One region of the Gardnerella nova genome, then DNA from elsewhere that is predicted to be linked to it. Evidence: riboswitches for the same ligand, from Rfam matches in the RefSeq annotation. Region 1 holds a riboswitch; each other region holds the start of a gene.
The links. A riboswitch is a leader RNA that binds a small molecule or an ion and turns the genes downstream of it on or off. The one in region 1 is predicted to bind thiamine pyrophosphate.

Region 2: linked by a shared signal. The riboswitch ahead of HXT56_RS02685 (hydantoinase/carbamoylase family amidase) and the one ahead of thiM (hydroxyethylthiazole kinase) in region 1 are both predicted to bind thiamine pyrophosphate.
Region 3: linked by a shared signal. The riboswitch ahead of thiO (glycine oxidase ThiO) and the one ahead of thiM (hydroxyethylthiazole kinase) in region 1 are both predicted to bind thiamine pyrophosphate.
Region 4: linked by a shared signal. The riboswitch ahead of thiC (phosphomethylpyrimidine synthase ThiC) and the one ahead of thiM (hydroxyethylthiazole kinase) in region 1 are both predicted to bind thiamine pyrophosphate.

Annotation. Positions count from the first base shown of each region.
Region 1 covers NZ_CP058369.1:1,093,241-1,096,651, forward strand. Annotated here, with positions in the region: gene HXT56_RS04435 (hypothetical protein) at 1-581, opposite strand, end outside; gene HXT56_RS04440 (hypothetical protein) at 725-904, shown strand; TPP riboswitch at 1,215-1,324, shown strand; gene thiM (hydroxyethylthiazole kinase) at 1,314-2,882, shown strand; gene HXT56_RS04450 (hypothetical protein) at 2,913-3,101, shown strand.
Region 2 covers NZ_CP058369.1:635,517-638,927, reverse strand. Annotated here, with positions in the region: gene allW (allantoin permease) at 1-407, opposite strand, end outside; gene HXT56_RS02685 (hydantoinase/carbamoylase family amidase) at 691-1,932, opposite strand; TPP riboswitch at 2,131-2,220, opposite strand; tRNA gene HXT56_RS02680 (tRNA-Val) at 2,376-2,448, opposite strand; tRNA gene HXT56_RS02675 (tRNA-Val) at 2,489-2,560, opposite strand; tRNA gene HXT56_RS02670 (tRNA-Cys) at 2,590-2,660, opposite strand; tRNA gene HXT56_RS02665 (tRNA-Gly) at 2,689-2,761, opposite strand; gene HXT56_RS02660 (DUF3800 domain-containing protein) at 3,221-3,411, opposite strand, start outside.
Region 3 covers NZ_CP058369.1:1,295,786-1,299,196, forward strand. Annotated here, with positions in the region: gene HXT56_RS05075 (thiazole synthase) at 1-474, opposite strand, end outside; gene thiS (sulfur carrier protein ThiS) at 513-719, opposite strand; gene thiO (glycine oxidase ThiO) at 786-1,856, opposite strand; TPP riboswitch at 1,848-1,952, opposite strand; gene HXT56_RS05090 (peptidase) at 2,330-3,411, opposite strand, start outside.
Region 4 covers NZ_CP058369.1:775,080-778,490, forward strand. Annotated here, with positions in the region: gene HXT56_RS03230 (MetQ/NlpA family ABC transporter substrate-binding protein) at 1-273, shown strand, start outside; gene HXT56_RS03235 (methionine ABC transporter ATP-binding protein) at 463-1,257, shown strand; gene HXT56_RS03240 (methionine ABC transporter permease) at 1,259-1,939, shown strand; TPP riboswitch at 1,999-2,101, shown strand; gene thiC (phosphomethylpyrimidine synthase ThiC) at 2,099-3,411, shown strand, end outside.

The DNA.
Region 1 (3,411 bases):
ACGCCAACGCACTCGCTTAACATCACGGCATAAGCCACGTACAGCAGCGGCGGCACAGTTGCAACATACAAATGGGCGCGCGTGGAGCGGAAGCGGTAATCAAACAGCACAAAATCAGCAATCGCAAGAAGTGGGGCGATTGCGTGCACGCAAAGGCTACTGCAGCCGTTATTCATGTACGCGCCAACGAAGCCGAGCTTATTCGTTGGAGCGAGGAAGCAAAGGTACAGCGTAAAGGTGACGGCAATGGCAATAGTCACCATGAATTTGAAAACGTACCAGGCGTTGGATTTTGTATCGAACCAGGCGTCGGCTTGAGTCGCAGAGGCTTGGGCTGCGGAAGTTGCGGAACTGCGGGCGCGCGCAAAAGCGACGGAATCCAACGCAAACGAGCCAACCATAGCTACGCACACCGCGAGATTGGAAAGGTTAGTGAAATATGTAAGCGACATCCAACCTTCCCAGGAAGCCGCCATGCCATAAACGGACGCGACTATTGCAATTGCGCGGATTGCAGTGCGCGAGGCATATTCGTGATTGGTGAGTGGGGTTTGTTGCTTTAGCGCGGAATCGTTCGTCATGTTATCTCGCTTTCGTAACTTTAATCACTTATTTTTTACCATACTCATACTTACACATCGGAAAGGGAAAATCTGTAGAAGAAATTGCAAAAATGCGGCGCACTTTTTGTAGATACGTTCAAACGCCGGGAAATCTCCCGCAAATGTTCCATAATTACGCAAATCCAGCAACATTTGCCGGAGAAAAAACTCCCGCAAATGTTCCAAAAATTGACCAAAACGCTCGCGCGGATTGCGACGCGCTCGCTACGAAACTCGCGTTGGAAGTCCCCCGGACTTCCAACTTAAGCGAGTTTCCGCTCCGAGTTGCCTTCGCGCGCTAAATCGCAGCGCTCAGGCAGGTCGTCGCGCAAACGCCGGGAATTCTCCGGCAAATGTTCCATAAAAGCGACAGTCCCTTTACAGCGCTGTACAGAAAATAACGGAATCTCGCCAAAAAACGACAGTCCCTTTACAACGTTGTAAAGAAACTAACGAAATCTCCCTAAAAAGTGACAGTCACTATACAACGTTGTAAAGAAACTAACGAAATCTCCCCAAAAAGCGACAGTCCCTATACAGCGTTGTAAAGAAACTAACGCACGCTAAATCGCAGCGCAGAAGAAAGTAAGTCACGAACAAAAGATATAGTCGAAGGATGGTTCGGAGTGCGCAATCGCCGCAAAATCGCGGACGGCGCTGAGATTACATCCGCAGAACCTGATCTAGATAGTGCTAGCGAAGGGAAACATTATGACAAAAGATAACGCCCCAGAAACCAATAACTGCAACGAAGCAAACGCAACCAACGCAACCAAAGTCGACACCTGCTTCTCCGCGCGCGCCCGCCGCCGCATGTTCCTTGCCGACGTGCGCCAATGCGTCGAACGCGTGCGCGCAACGCAGCCACTCACCCACTGCATCACGAACGTAATCGTGCAAGACATCACCGCCAACGCGCTGCTCGCCGCAGGAGCCTCACCGATTATGGTCACCGACCCGGAAGAAGCGCGCGAACTCACCCAAATCGCCACCGGCGTGCTCATCAACGTCGGCACATTCCACCAGCCGGAAACTTCCGAATACATGCGCGCCGCCGTTGAAGGCTGCGAAAAAGCCGATACCCCATGGGTGCTTGACCCGGTTGGCATTGGCGTGCCGGCGCTCGCCCCACGCACGCGCTTTATCCACGAAATCGTTAAGCACCACCCTACCGTAATTCGCGCGAACGCTTCCGAAATCATGGCGCTCGCCGGCAAGGAAAGCAACGGCAAGGGCGTTGATTCACACGATAGCGTGAACGACGCGCTTCAGGCCGCGCGCGAATTGGCTAAAAAGTACGGCTCAGTAGTGGCAGTTTCCGGCGAAAAGGATGCGATTTACGGTCACGGCTGCTTGGCTCGCGTAACAGGCGGCCACGCAGCTATGACTAAAGTCGTTGGAACCGGTTGCGCTTTGGGAGCGTTGGTTGCAGCGTACGTTGGAGCAAACCCGGAGCGCCCGCTCGCCGCAACTGTTGCTGCGCACGTGCACGCCGCCGCCGCTGGAACTTGGGCCGCCCGCCAAACCACGGCTCCCGGCACATTCCGCACGCTGTGGATGGACGCGCTTTCAACGCTGAGCGTAGACGACATGCTTGAGCTTACTAATATTGAGTTTACTGTGGAACCTGTGGATTGGACGCTGTACTTGGTTACGGATCCGCGCATGGGAAATCGTCCGGAAGAAGAAGTGGCCGTGGAGTCGATTGAGGGCGGCGTTACGGTTGTGCAGTTGCGCGACAAGTATTCCGACGACGCTGAGATTGCGGCTAAGGCTAAGAAGTTGCGTCACGCGCTTATTGATTCCGGACACGGCGATGTGCCCGTGTTTATTGACGATCATGTTGATTGCGCGGCTCGGCTTGGTTTTAACTTGCATATTGGGCAGAAGGATACGCCGTTTGTTGAGGCGCGAAAGGCGATGCCGGCTGAGTGGATGGTGGGGCTTTCGTGCGCGCGCCCGGATTTGATGGAGAAAGCGTACCGCGAGTGCAAGGAAAGTGACGTACCTCTGCCGGATGTGATTGGTATTGGCGCTGCTTTTGAAACGCATACGAAAGCGCACGATGTGCCGCCACTGGGAGTTGAGGGCGTGAATGAGGTTGCGAAAGTTGCGCACACGATGGGCGTGAAAACGTTGGCAATTGGCGGAATTCACGAGAACACAGTGTTCCCTATTCGAGGTCTTGAGATTGACGGCGTGTGCACTGTGTCGGCGCTTATGTGCGCTGAGGATGCGGCTAAAGTTGCGCGCGAGCTTAAGCGCGCGATTGCTGAGTAAAGCGCGATTGCTTGTAGTGCGAGCGCTTTTGTGGAACAGTTGCGCGACGACCTGCTTGAGCGCTGCGATTTAGCGCGCGAAGGCAACTCGGAGCGTGAGCTTGCTCAAGTTGAAAGCACGGTGTGCTTTCAACGCAAGCGAGGTCTGCCTTCGTCTCGATTGACGAAGGCAGGGCAGATTAGTGTGGTTGTTCATTGGGAATTTGGCTGTGTTTTGTGAGTGCTGCCAACTGCACGCGGGTCCGAAGAACGTGATTAAGAGACCCTAACGCAGCACGCGATCTGCGCGCGTGTCCGAAGAACGTGATTAAGAGACCCTAACGCAGCACTCCGACTGCACCAGTGTCCCAAAACAAGCAAAATGAGACACTCGCGCAGTACTACGACTGCACGCGGGTCCGAAGAACAGGATTAAGAGACACTCGCGCAGTACTCCGACTGCACGCGGGTCCGAAAAACAGGATTAAGAGACACTCACGCTGCATGCAAACTGCACGAGTAACGAAAAAAACGGTGACGTTCGCACAGCG
Region 2 (3,411 bases), 460 kb from region 1:
ATGCCATACCAGCAGATTGCGGCTACAACTCCCCTAAGAAATCCCGGTAATTGAGCACCGGACTTACCGTACGTTGCGCGCAAGTGCATGGAAAACGGTATGCCATACTTAGAGCCCACTACACCGTTTGCGGCCATCACGATTGCCGTAAGAACAGCTCCGAGCATAATGCCGAGCATTATTAGCATTGGCGAGTAACCCATGAGCAAAAACGCGCCCACTGCCGCATAATTTGGAATGTTATGAACTGATTGCATCCATAATGTGCAGAAATTCAGCGCGCTCATATTGCGTTTTTTCTGCGGTTTCGGCAGCAAATCCTCGTTAGTGTAGCCGCGCTCGCGATAACATTCCAATTGCTGAATGCTTACTGGCTCGTCTTGTAGCAGCGTTGTACTACTTTGCATGTGCACCTCCTTACTGTCTAGTAATGTCTTTAACTTTTGTACGTTTCGTATTTCTGTACGTTTTGTACGTTTCGTACGTTTCGTATTTCCGTACGTTTCGTACGTTTCTTGAAAGAAAGAATCGCAACTTTGCTCAAAAATAAAAAAAGATACGAAAGGATATCGTACCCGTGGTGGTGCGCCCCTTCGTATCAGCCTCTTATTAGTGAATAAGTGTTGTACTCTTCATTCGATATTTACTTTTCTTCACTACGATTCTGGTAGTAAAGTTCGCCTCTTATTTCTAATTTTCGTATGCCATACTGTGCAAGGCGTCGCGTAAGAGCTTTACGCCGTGAACAGCATCCTGAGGATCTGTGTATTCTTCAGGAGCGTGGCTAATACCGTCTTTAGAAGGGACGAAAATCATTCCGGACTTTACAAAAGGCGCAAAAATTTGCGTATCTTGACCAGCTCCAGAGTGCATTATTCTATATTCGTAACCGTTCTTTTCTGCTTGGTTGGTGAGTAGCTGAATAATATCGTTGTGCAAAGGTGTAGGATCGTCAGACATCCATTTATCAATTGTTGCCGTAATGCCATAAGACTCAGCAGTCTGGTGAATATCTTCATCAAGCTCTTGAAGGAATTGATCAAGAAAAGCTTTGTCAGTGTGACGGCAGTTCATTGAAAATGTGACTTCGCCTGGAACGATGTTTACCTGATTTGGAATCACGTTGATGCGGCCAAAGGTGAGTACGAGAGGGTCTCCCGCTTCTTTTGCTTTGTCAAGATTTTTGGCAACGATGTGAGACATGCAATCTACGGCATCGTGCCTGTAACGCATCATAGTTGTTCCAGCATGGTTTTGCACACCCTTAAGGTGAATATCCCAACGATGCTGACCTGCAATGCTAGTGATAATGCCGAGATCCTCATGATTGCTGTAAAGCGTTGGTCCTTGCTCAATATGAAGTTCGATCCACGCTTCAAGATTTGCAAATTGAGGCTCGGTAGTTTGATAGTTGAATCCAGCTTCGCGCATCGCGGTTTCAAAAGGAACGCCGTTGCTGTCACAAATATGCTCTACATCCTCTTTTTTAGCGAGTCCGAAAAAGTTTTTGGATCCCCAAAAAACGTAAGGGAAACGTGAACCTTCTTCTTCTGCTAAGCAAATAATGCGAAGACTTTTCTTTGGCTTTCCGTATCGAGTAAGCAAATTTTTCACTGCTAGGTAAGCTGCAACGATGCCGAGTTGGCCGTCAAAACGACCGCCTCTTGAAACAGTATCGATATGTGATCCACACGCTATTACGCTTTCAGGCTTTTCGCTTCCTTTAACAGTGGCAATTAAGTTACCTACTGAATCAAATTCCACGGTCATGCCAAGTTTTTCAAAACGTTGACTGAGAGCAAAAAGCGCCTGTTTCCAAGATTTAGTGTAAAGCGGGCGTGTAACTCCTGGCTCCCCTGGCTTTTCTGTGAATCCTGCGAGCCAACTTATAGCAGATTCGATATTTTCAGCACTAATGCTGCTATCTATCATTGCGCAGTTTTCCTCCTTAAGTGGTGCAGTATTTTTACCCAAAACTTTTACCCAAAGTGATATTGAGTAATATATTTCGTTTTGTATTTGTGTTTGTATTTTGTTTTGTTTTTGTTTTGTTTTTTTAGTAGATACTTGTGTAATTGCCGCCACTTTGCCGCAACTTACGATATCACGAAAATTCGTGATAGAAAGAAATCACTTACTGTAATTGCTCCCTACGCATGTCTTAACAAAACAGGTTCAAAGGGTGTTTCTCAACTGTTGCCAGTACCCCTGCAATTTTCACTTGTACGTGGATGAGTATAGCACGATATTAAACGAACGCAAAATGAACATCTTTATGTGTGTTTTTGTGAAAGAATGTGGTTATAGGCCAAAGAATGGGTGATTGCTATTTAAAAACAAAAAAACGCAGTGCTACTAACACTGCGTGCCTATTGTGGGTGATATAGGAATCGAACCTATGACCCCTTCCGTGTGAAGGAAGTGCGCTAGCCGCTGCGCCAATCACCCAAAATCTTTTTAATTATGCGTGAAAGGCAATCCTTTCGAGTGGGCGATACAAGGTTCGAACTTGTGACCCCTTCCGTGTCAGGGAAGTGCGCTACCACTGCGCCAACCGCCCGGTTGTGTATTAAGCTTACCGCTTAATCGAGGTGGGTACGAGAGTCGAACTCATCTATACGGCTTTGCAGGCCGCTGCCTAACCGCTTGGCTAACCCACCGTAAGGTCGAATAACTCATCGGACCTAGAGCGGACAACGGGACTCGAACCCGCGGTCTCAACCTTGGCAAGGTTGCGCTTTACCAACTAAGCTATGTCCGCAATGCTTTCTTGCTAACTATGTCAGCGCCGAAGCACGAGTAACTACTATACCCGAAATATTCTCAAATGCAAGCCCTCGCCTATTTTGGCGTGTCGTTTGGTGCTGTTTGCGCGCTGGATGGCGGTTTGTTTCTGACATGTTTTGCTTATTACCATTACTTTCTCAGTTGGTTGACTGAGTTAGTAACAATGTTTTGCTTACTACTGTTACTTTTTCAGTTGGTTAGCTGAGTTTTTAGCGGTGTTGAAGAACTTGGCTTATGCCCACGAATATTCACCAGCTTAGCTTTACGGACTCTTTCTGATTACCCTACATTATGTATTAATTTTTTTAAATTAAATAATTTAGTAAATAAGATTATATATGATACAATGATGGAACAAATGGATTGGGAGTACTCGGTCGGCGAAAGCTCTAGGCATCATGCCTAGAGCTTTTTGCTTTTTATTCTCGCTTAATCAATAAGGTTCCTTTTCTGGATAAACTTTTACTCCATAACCTTTAATTTCTCCATCTCTAGACCTCCTGATTTTATTTATCAATATGTCATACGCTCTATTAGATTGCGTAGGATGCAAATAACGTATGCCAATAGGTCTAGCAACTAGATCAGCTAACTGAAGACCTTGCAAATTAGCAGATTTACTTA
Region 3 (3,411 bases), 200 kb from region 1:
CACACCAAGCGAAACCAAACGACGAGCCACAATCGGGTCGTCATTCGTGTAGCACAGTACGTCAAAGCCTTCCTCAACCAGCTTTTCTGCAGCAAGCAACACTTCGCGAGTATCTGGAAGCAAAGTATCGTCGTCTGCAATAACTTCGAGCTTGATCCAGTCGGTTCCAAGAGATTCACGAGCCATTTTTGCCGTGAGCACAGCGTCATGCGCTGTCTTGCATCCTGCAGTATTTGGCAAAACGTTAATATTATGGCGCTGAAGCATTCCGTAAATATCTACGCCAGTCTTTGCGTGACGACGCAAAGCAACAGTTGCCACTTCCGCACCCGAAGCTACAAGCGTCTTTTCCATAATGTCAATGCTCGTCATGCCGCCAGTGCCAAGCAAAAGCCTTGAGTGTAAAGTTTTGCCGCAAAGCTGCCAAGTATCGACACTTTCTTCTGCATTATTTTCAGAATTATTTTCTGCCATTTTAAGCCTTTTATTTAAAATTTAATATTTTGTAAACGTCAGCCGCCTTGAACTGCGCTGAGAATCTCAATTTGATTACCATCGCAGATCACAGTCGACGCCCACTGATTGCGTGAAAGCACATCGTCGCCAATTGCAACAGCTATGCCAGGACCAGCGTCAGAACCGTAACGCTGAGCAATAAGCTCAGAAACAGTTAGCCCATCTTGAACTTCAATAGTTTCACCATTGACGACGATTTGCATAATTCAACCTTTATTAACGTCTATTAAAATTGCGTTACTAGAAACGTTTACTAGAAACTTGCGTAACTAGAAGCGAGCAGGATCGCAGCTTTCCAAGAAGCCCTTTTCCTTCTCAGTCAACTCTTGCTCAAGCACAAGCTTTGTAGTCAAAGAAGAACCCAAAGCGGTGAGCAAAATACCGTGACGGAAGTAGCCAGTGGAAATCGTAGTATGCGTCTTAGGATCAATACCAATGAACGGCAAATCGTCTGGAGTTCCAGGGCGGCCGCCAGCGGTAACCTCAGTAATCGAGCATTCCTGAATGCCAGGAAGCACGCTTGCAGCATCGCGAAGCAAGTCGAGCACGCCGCCAACCTTTGGAATATCGCGGTCGTCTTCGCGAGAAGTAGCGCCGAGCACAAGCTCGCCTGTTTCCTTAGCGCGAGGGACCAAATAAACTGGACGGTCATGCACAAAACCACGAACCACAGAGCTCAAAATTGGGCGCAGAGGCTCTGGAATAGTCATGCGAATCATATCGCCCCACACAGCGCGAAGCTTAAGCTGCGGAAGCATATCCTTAGCACCCAAGCCGGATGCCAAAACTGTGTCCGGTCCTAAATCATCTGGAGTCGAAGCGCGACGCTCAATAACAACACCGCGCTTTTCAAGTGCATCAATCATAGCTGCAGTGAAAAGACGAGGATTGATTTGATGGTCGTCCGGCACGCTTACAGCGCCAGCAATAGTTGGCGAAAGAGCAGGCTCAATTTCACGAAGCTTACTAACAGAAATATGCTCAGCTCTACGGCCGTAACGATGCTGCAAGTTTAGCAACTCGTTTACGTGCTCGTTATCTGCAGCGTCGCCGCCAATTACGTAAGAGCCGCACTCTAAGTAGCCGGTTGGCTTATCGGTGTACTTTGCAACCGAATCAACCAATTCCTTATACATGGTTGCAGACTCGAACATAAGTGGATACAACGCTTCTTGCTGATATTGCATTTCTGCGGTAGGCGCCAACATGCCGGCAGCATGGTGAGAAGCACCCGAAACTGGATCCGGATCAATAATACTGACTTTTACGCCAGCTTCCGTAAGTCTCCACGCTGTTGCTAAACCGATAATACCTGCACCAATAATACGAATATTTCGCATATATACTCCTTCCCTACGGCGGCATTACCCGCATCAGGTTTCCGGTCGGCTTCCGCCCTCTCAGCCTGTATAGAACAAGCTCCCGGGAGCATAGTTTGTGTTTCAAACTATGCACTTACAGCAAAATATTGCGGCCTTTTACAGCACTTTCACGCACGTATGCATACTTGCTTTGAAAATAGCCAGCAATTTTCGCGAATTTAATTTTGTAAATTTATATCACGCAGCTGCAAAATGGAAACGACATTGCTGACTTTTCACATCGCAACTAATGCAAAATTTTAACACTTTTATGAAGAACAGGCGCTAATTATCATAAAAAATAGGGCTTTATTTGTTTAATTTCGTATTAATTACGTTTAATTACCTACCACACTAATTACACTAATAAAAAACGTGCCGGCGTGAACTCATGGGAGAAAGTTCACACCAGCACGTTGGCTGCAATGTTAATTACATAAAGTAACTAACGCTTATTTGCGATTCTTGCGACGTCGCACTACGAAACCTGCAATACCTAATCCAGCAAGGGTCGCAGCAAGACCTGCGAATGCCGAGATGTTTGCACCGGTATCCGCAATCTTGCCACCGTTAGACTTTCCTTCGTTGCCAGCAAGCCGCTTTGACAGAGCATCCTTTGCGTTTCGCAAAGCGTTAAGTGCTTCGTCAACCTGAGCTTGTGTGGCGTTAGGGTCAGAAAGCACCTGCTTAGCGTGGTCGAGCGCGTTCTGGTAGTTCTTGGCTTCCGGCGTATTAGCAACAGTGACATACGAATGCGTGTATGCATTTTCGCCGTTGCCGATAGTGCTCACGGAATTATCTACTTCAACCTTCAGAGCAGATTTGTCAACGGTTTCTACTCTTCCAACGGTGCTTGTTCCGAACCCATTAGCAGAACCGTTATTATAGACGCCGCTATAGCTGCCGCCACTATAATTGCCGCCACCGTTATAATTGCCGTAGCCATTTTCGTTCGCGTCACTATCGTCGCCAAAGTCACCCAAATCACCAAGGCCGTCGAAGTCAAAATCGTCACCACTGTTGTAGTTGTCAATAATTCGCTGCCTTGCTTCCTTAAGCTTTCGCAACGCATCATCAACCTGCTTTTGGGTAGCCTTCGGATCGTTCAGCACGCGCTTAGCTTCAGTCAATGCACTCTTGTACGCCGCCAAGTCCGGATTTTCTTCGCCGTCTAAACCAATAGATACTAACGCACCATTGAATTCTGGCGAAGCTGTGAAGGATCCATCCTTGTCATATTCCTTCTGCAGCTCTTCCTTATTGGTCTTGTACTTCTTTGCAATTAGGTCTCTTGTTTCCCTCAGCTTGCTTAACGCGTCGTCAACTTGCTTTTGGGTTGCATTCGGGTCGTTCAGCACGCGCTTAGCTTCATCCAACGCCTTCTTGTACGCCGCCACATCCGGGTTGTTCCCGTTATTGTCTCCTGCGTTCAACGCATTCGTGTACTCAAGCGTCTTGCTAAACGGCTCATCCTTGTCGTATGCTCGCTGCAAATCATCCAAGACGGTCTTATACTTATCAGCAATAAGATCCT
Region 4 (3,411 bases), 320 kb from region 1:
GCAGCTACAGTTCCTACAGCCATTAAGGATGTGGATCTTGCTGCTATGAACGGCAACTATGCTATTCAGGCTGGTTTTAACCCAATTAAAGATCCGCTTACTTCAGAAAAGGTTGGTGGCATTGCCGCTAAAACTTACGAAAATATTATTGTAGTGAAAAAGGGTTCGGAAAAACTCGCCAAGATTAAGGCGTTACTTAAGGCTTTGAAGACGAGTGCAGTTCGCGATTATATTACGAAAACGTATAAGGGTGCGGTACTGCCTGTGTTCTAAATCTACACTTACCTTGTAGCCATTAATGCCGCATCGTGTATACCTTGCGGCATTATTTTATAGGCGCACATTAAGTTATGTCGTATTGCACAGTTTGGATTCAGCGTTAAGTTCAACGTTGATTCAGCGTTGACGTGTAGTATACGTAACATATACATCGTCGAGGAAGCATATCTGTTAAGGAACAGCATGATTCAGATTGAACATCTTCATAAAAGCTACGGCAAAGGTAGCGACGCACATGAAGCATTACACGACATTAATCTCACCATTGAGCCGGGCGAAGTATTTGGTATTCTCGGCTCTTCAGGCGCGGGAAAATCTTCATTAGTGCGTTGCATGAATCTGCTTGAACGACCTACTTCCGGCAGCATTGTGATTGATGGCAAAGATATTACCGGAGTAAAAGATCGTGAACTTGCTCAGGTGCGTGCCAATATTGGCATGATTTTCCAAAACTTTAGTCTTTTCCAGCAGCGTACAGTATTGCAAAACGTCACATTTCCACTTGAGCTTAACCATGTTGACAAGGCGGAACGTGAAAAGCGCGCACACTATTTGCTTGATTTAGTTGGTTTGAAGGATCTCGCCAACCGCTACCCAATCCAACTTTCCGGCGGTCAGCAGCAGCGTGTTGCTATCGCTCGAGCATTAGCCAACAATCCGTCAATTATGCTGTGTGATGAAGCAACTAGCGCACTTGACTCCACTACTACTGCGCAAATCCTCGACTTATTGCGCCGAATTAACCGTGAGCTTAACGTAACGCTAGTTATTATTACGCACTCTCTTGCTGTAGCTCGAAATATTTGCGATCGCGTCGCGATGATTGACGGCGGTCATATTGTGGAGTTAGGCGATACCACAGAATTATTTGCGAATCCACAAAGTGATATTTTGCGCACGCTTATTGCAGACGAAAAGCAAGAAAATCATCGTAAAAAGCCTGCTGCTGCTCATACGCTTACGAATGAGGTGAAATAATATGTTGGAAGCTGTTACACAATTTACGAGCGAATACGGTGATTTGCTGGTTGAAGGCGTGCTCGATACTTTAGTTATGACTTCAATCGCAACAGTGTTGGCATACGTTATTGGCCTTCCTATTGGCGTGTTGCTGATTACTTCCGGCAAGAAAGGTATTTGCCCAAATGCGCCGTTGAATGCTGTTCTTGGTTGGATAGTTAATATTGTGCGTTCGATACCATTTATTATTTTGCTCGTAGCTTTAATTCCGTTCACTCGCCTGATTGTTGGCACTTCCCTTGGTGTTCCGGGTGCTATTGTGCCGCTGGTTGTTACCGCTGCCCCATTCGTTGCTCGTATTGTCGAACAGTCGTTGGCAGAAGTTGACGGAAGCTTAATTGAGGCCGCACAAAGCTTTGGCGCTAGTAAATTGCAGATTGTGCGCAAAGTATTGTTGTGGGAAGCGTTACCTTCGCTTATTCGTGGAGCTGCTCTTACCTTTATTACGCTTTTTGGTTTCTCCGCAATGGCTGGAACCGTAGGCGCAGGCGGTCTTGGCGATATTGCTATTCGTTACGGCTACCAGCGTTACCAGTACGATGTAATGGCTGTGGCCGTGGTACTCTGCATTATTCTCGTGCAAATCGTGCAAAGTTTGGGAGATTTTATTTCCAGCTACATTAATCACCACGAGCGCTGAATTTCACAACATACCGTAACTTGTTAAGGTCATATAATCGTGTAAACTAGCCAACGATTCATTTTTTGCAGGGGAGCTTTCGTAAGAAGGCTGAGATAGGCGAAAACCTGACCCTTAGAACCTGTTAGTTAATACAACGTAGGGAGCAATGATTCTCATATGACCTCGAATTATCCGTATGCCTCGATGCGTGACCAATTCAATATAAACGCCTGCTTTATTGCAGACCCACAAGCTTGTAATAATCGACCACTTACAGATATTGTTGACGACGCTTTACGCGCTGGAGCGACACTTGTTCGCCTGCATTGCAACAATGAAAACGCTAAGGAAATTACAACTATTGCTCGCGATATCGCTCAAATTATTGAAGATAACAATAAGTGCGATTCCGTAACGTTTGTTATTGACGAGCGAGTTGACGTTGCTTGGCAAGCTAGAAATCAAAGTATCAAAGTTGACGGCATTCACCTTGCCCAAAGCGATATGGAACCTCGAGAAGCACGTGCTTTGCTTGGAGAGGACGCTATTATTGGCTTGTCTGTTGAAACCGAAAGTTTAGTCAAAGTTATTAATGAGCTTCCGGATGGTTGCATTGATTATATTTGCGTAACTGCCATGCACAATCCTGAAGAAGGATGCGAAAATACTACTGCCTCCTACGAATTGGAAGCAAATCATACTACGCTTGACGAAGCAAAAATTAATACGATTTGCTCTGCGAGTGATTTTCCGGTTTTGGTTGGTGGCAAAACGCAACTTGACGATGTGTCTATGATCGCAGGAACTAAAGCTGCGGGCTTCTTCGTTTCCGAGCCGCTTTATGCTTCAGAAACACCAGAATCCACTATGCGTGAATTTGTTGAACGTTGGAAAGCTGTACGGGGTGAAGTAAAACATGGTTACGCTAAACGCGTAATCGTAGCGGAAAATACAGAAGAAAAGTCTTCAAAACCATCTGAAGAAAAGAAGCCGACGTTTATTAACGCTAAAGAAGCAAAAGATGCAGCAAAATTAGCTAAGCAACAACGTGTTGATATTGCGGCTCGCGGTTGCACTCAGCGAGACAAGGCGCATATTCGCAAAACAACTCCTGTTCATTTTGAATACGAGTACGGTTCCTACGATTTGGAGGTTCCGTACACGGAAATTAAGCTTTCGGATACTCCAGGCGTGGGACCTAACCCGCCTTTTAAGGACTACAATACGGAAGGTCCAAAGTGCGATCCTAAAGAAGGTTTAGCTCCACTTCGTCTCGATTGGATTCGCGACCGCGGTGATGTTGTAGAGTATGAAGGACGCAGGCGTAATCTCCAAGACGATGGCAAGCGCGCTATTAAGCGCGGTAAGGCTTCTAAGGAATGGCGTGGTCGCACGCATAAGCCAATGAAGGGTGCGGATCATCCGATTACGCAAATGTGGTACGCTCGCCACGGAATCGTAACTCCAGAAATGCAATATGTTGCTACTCG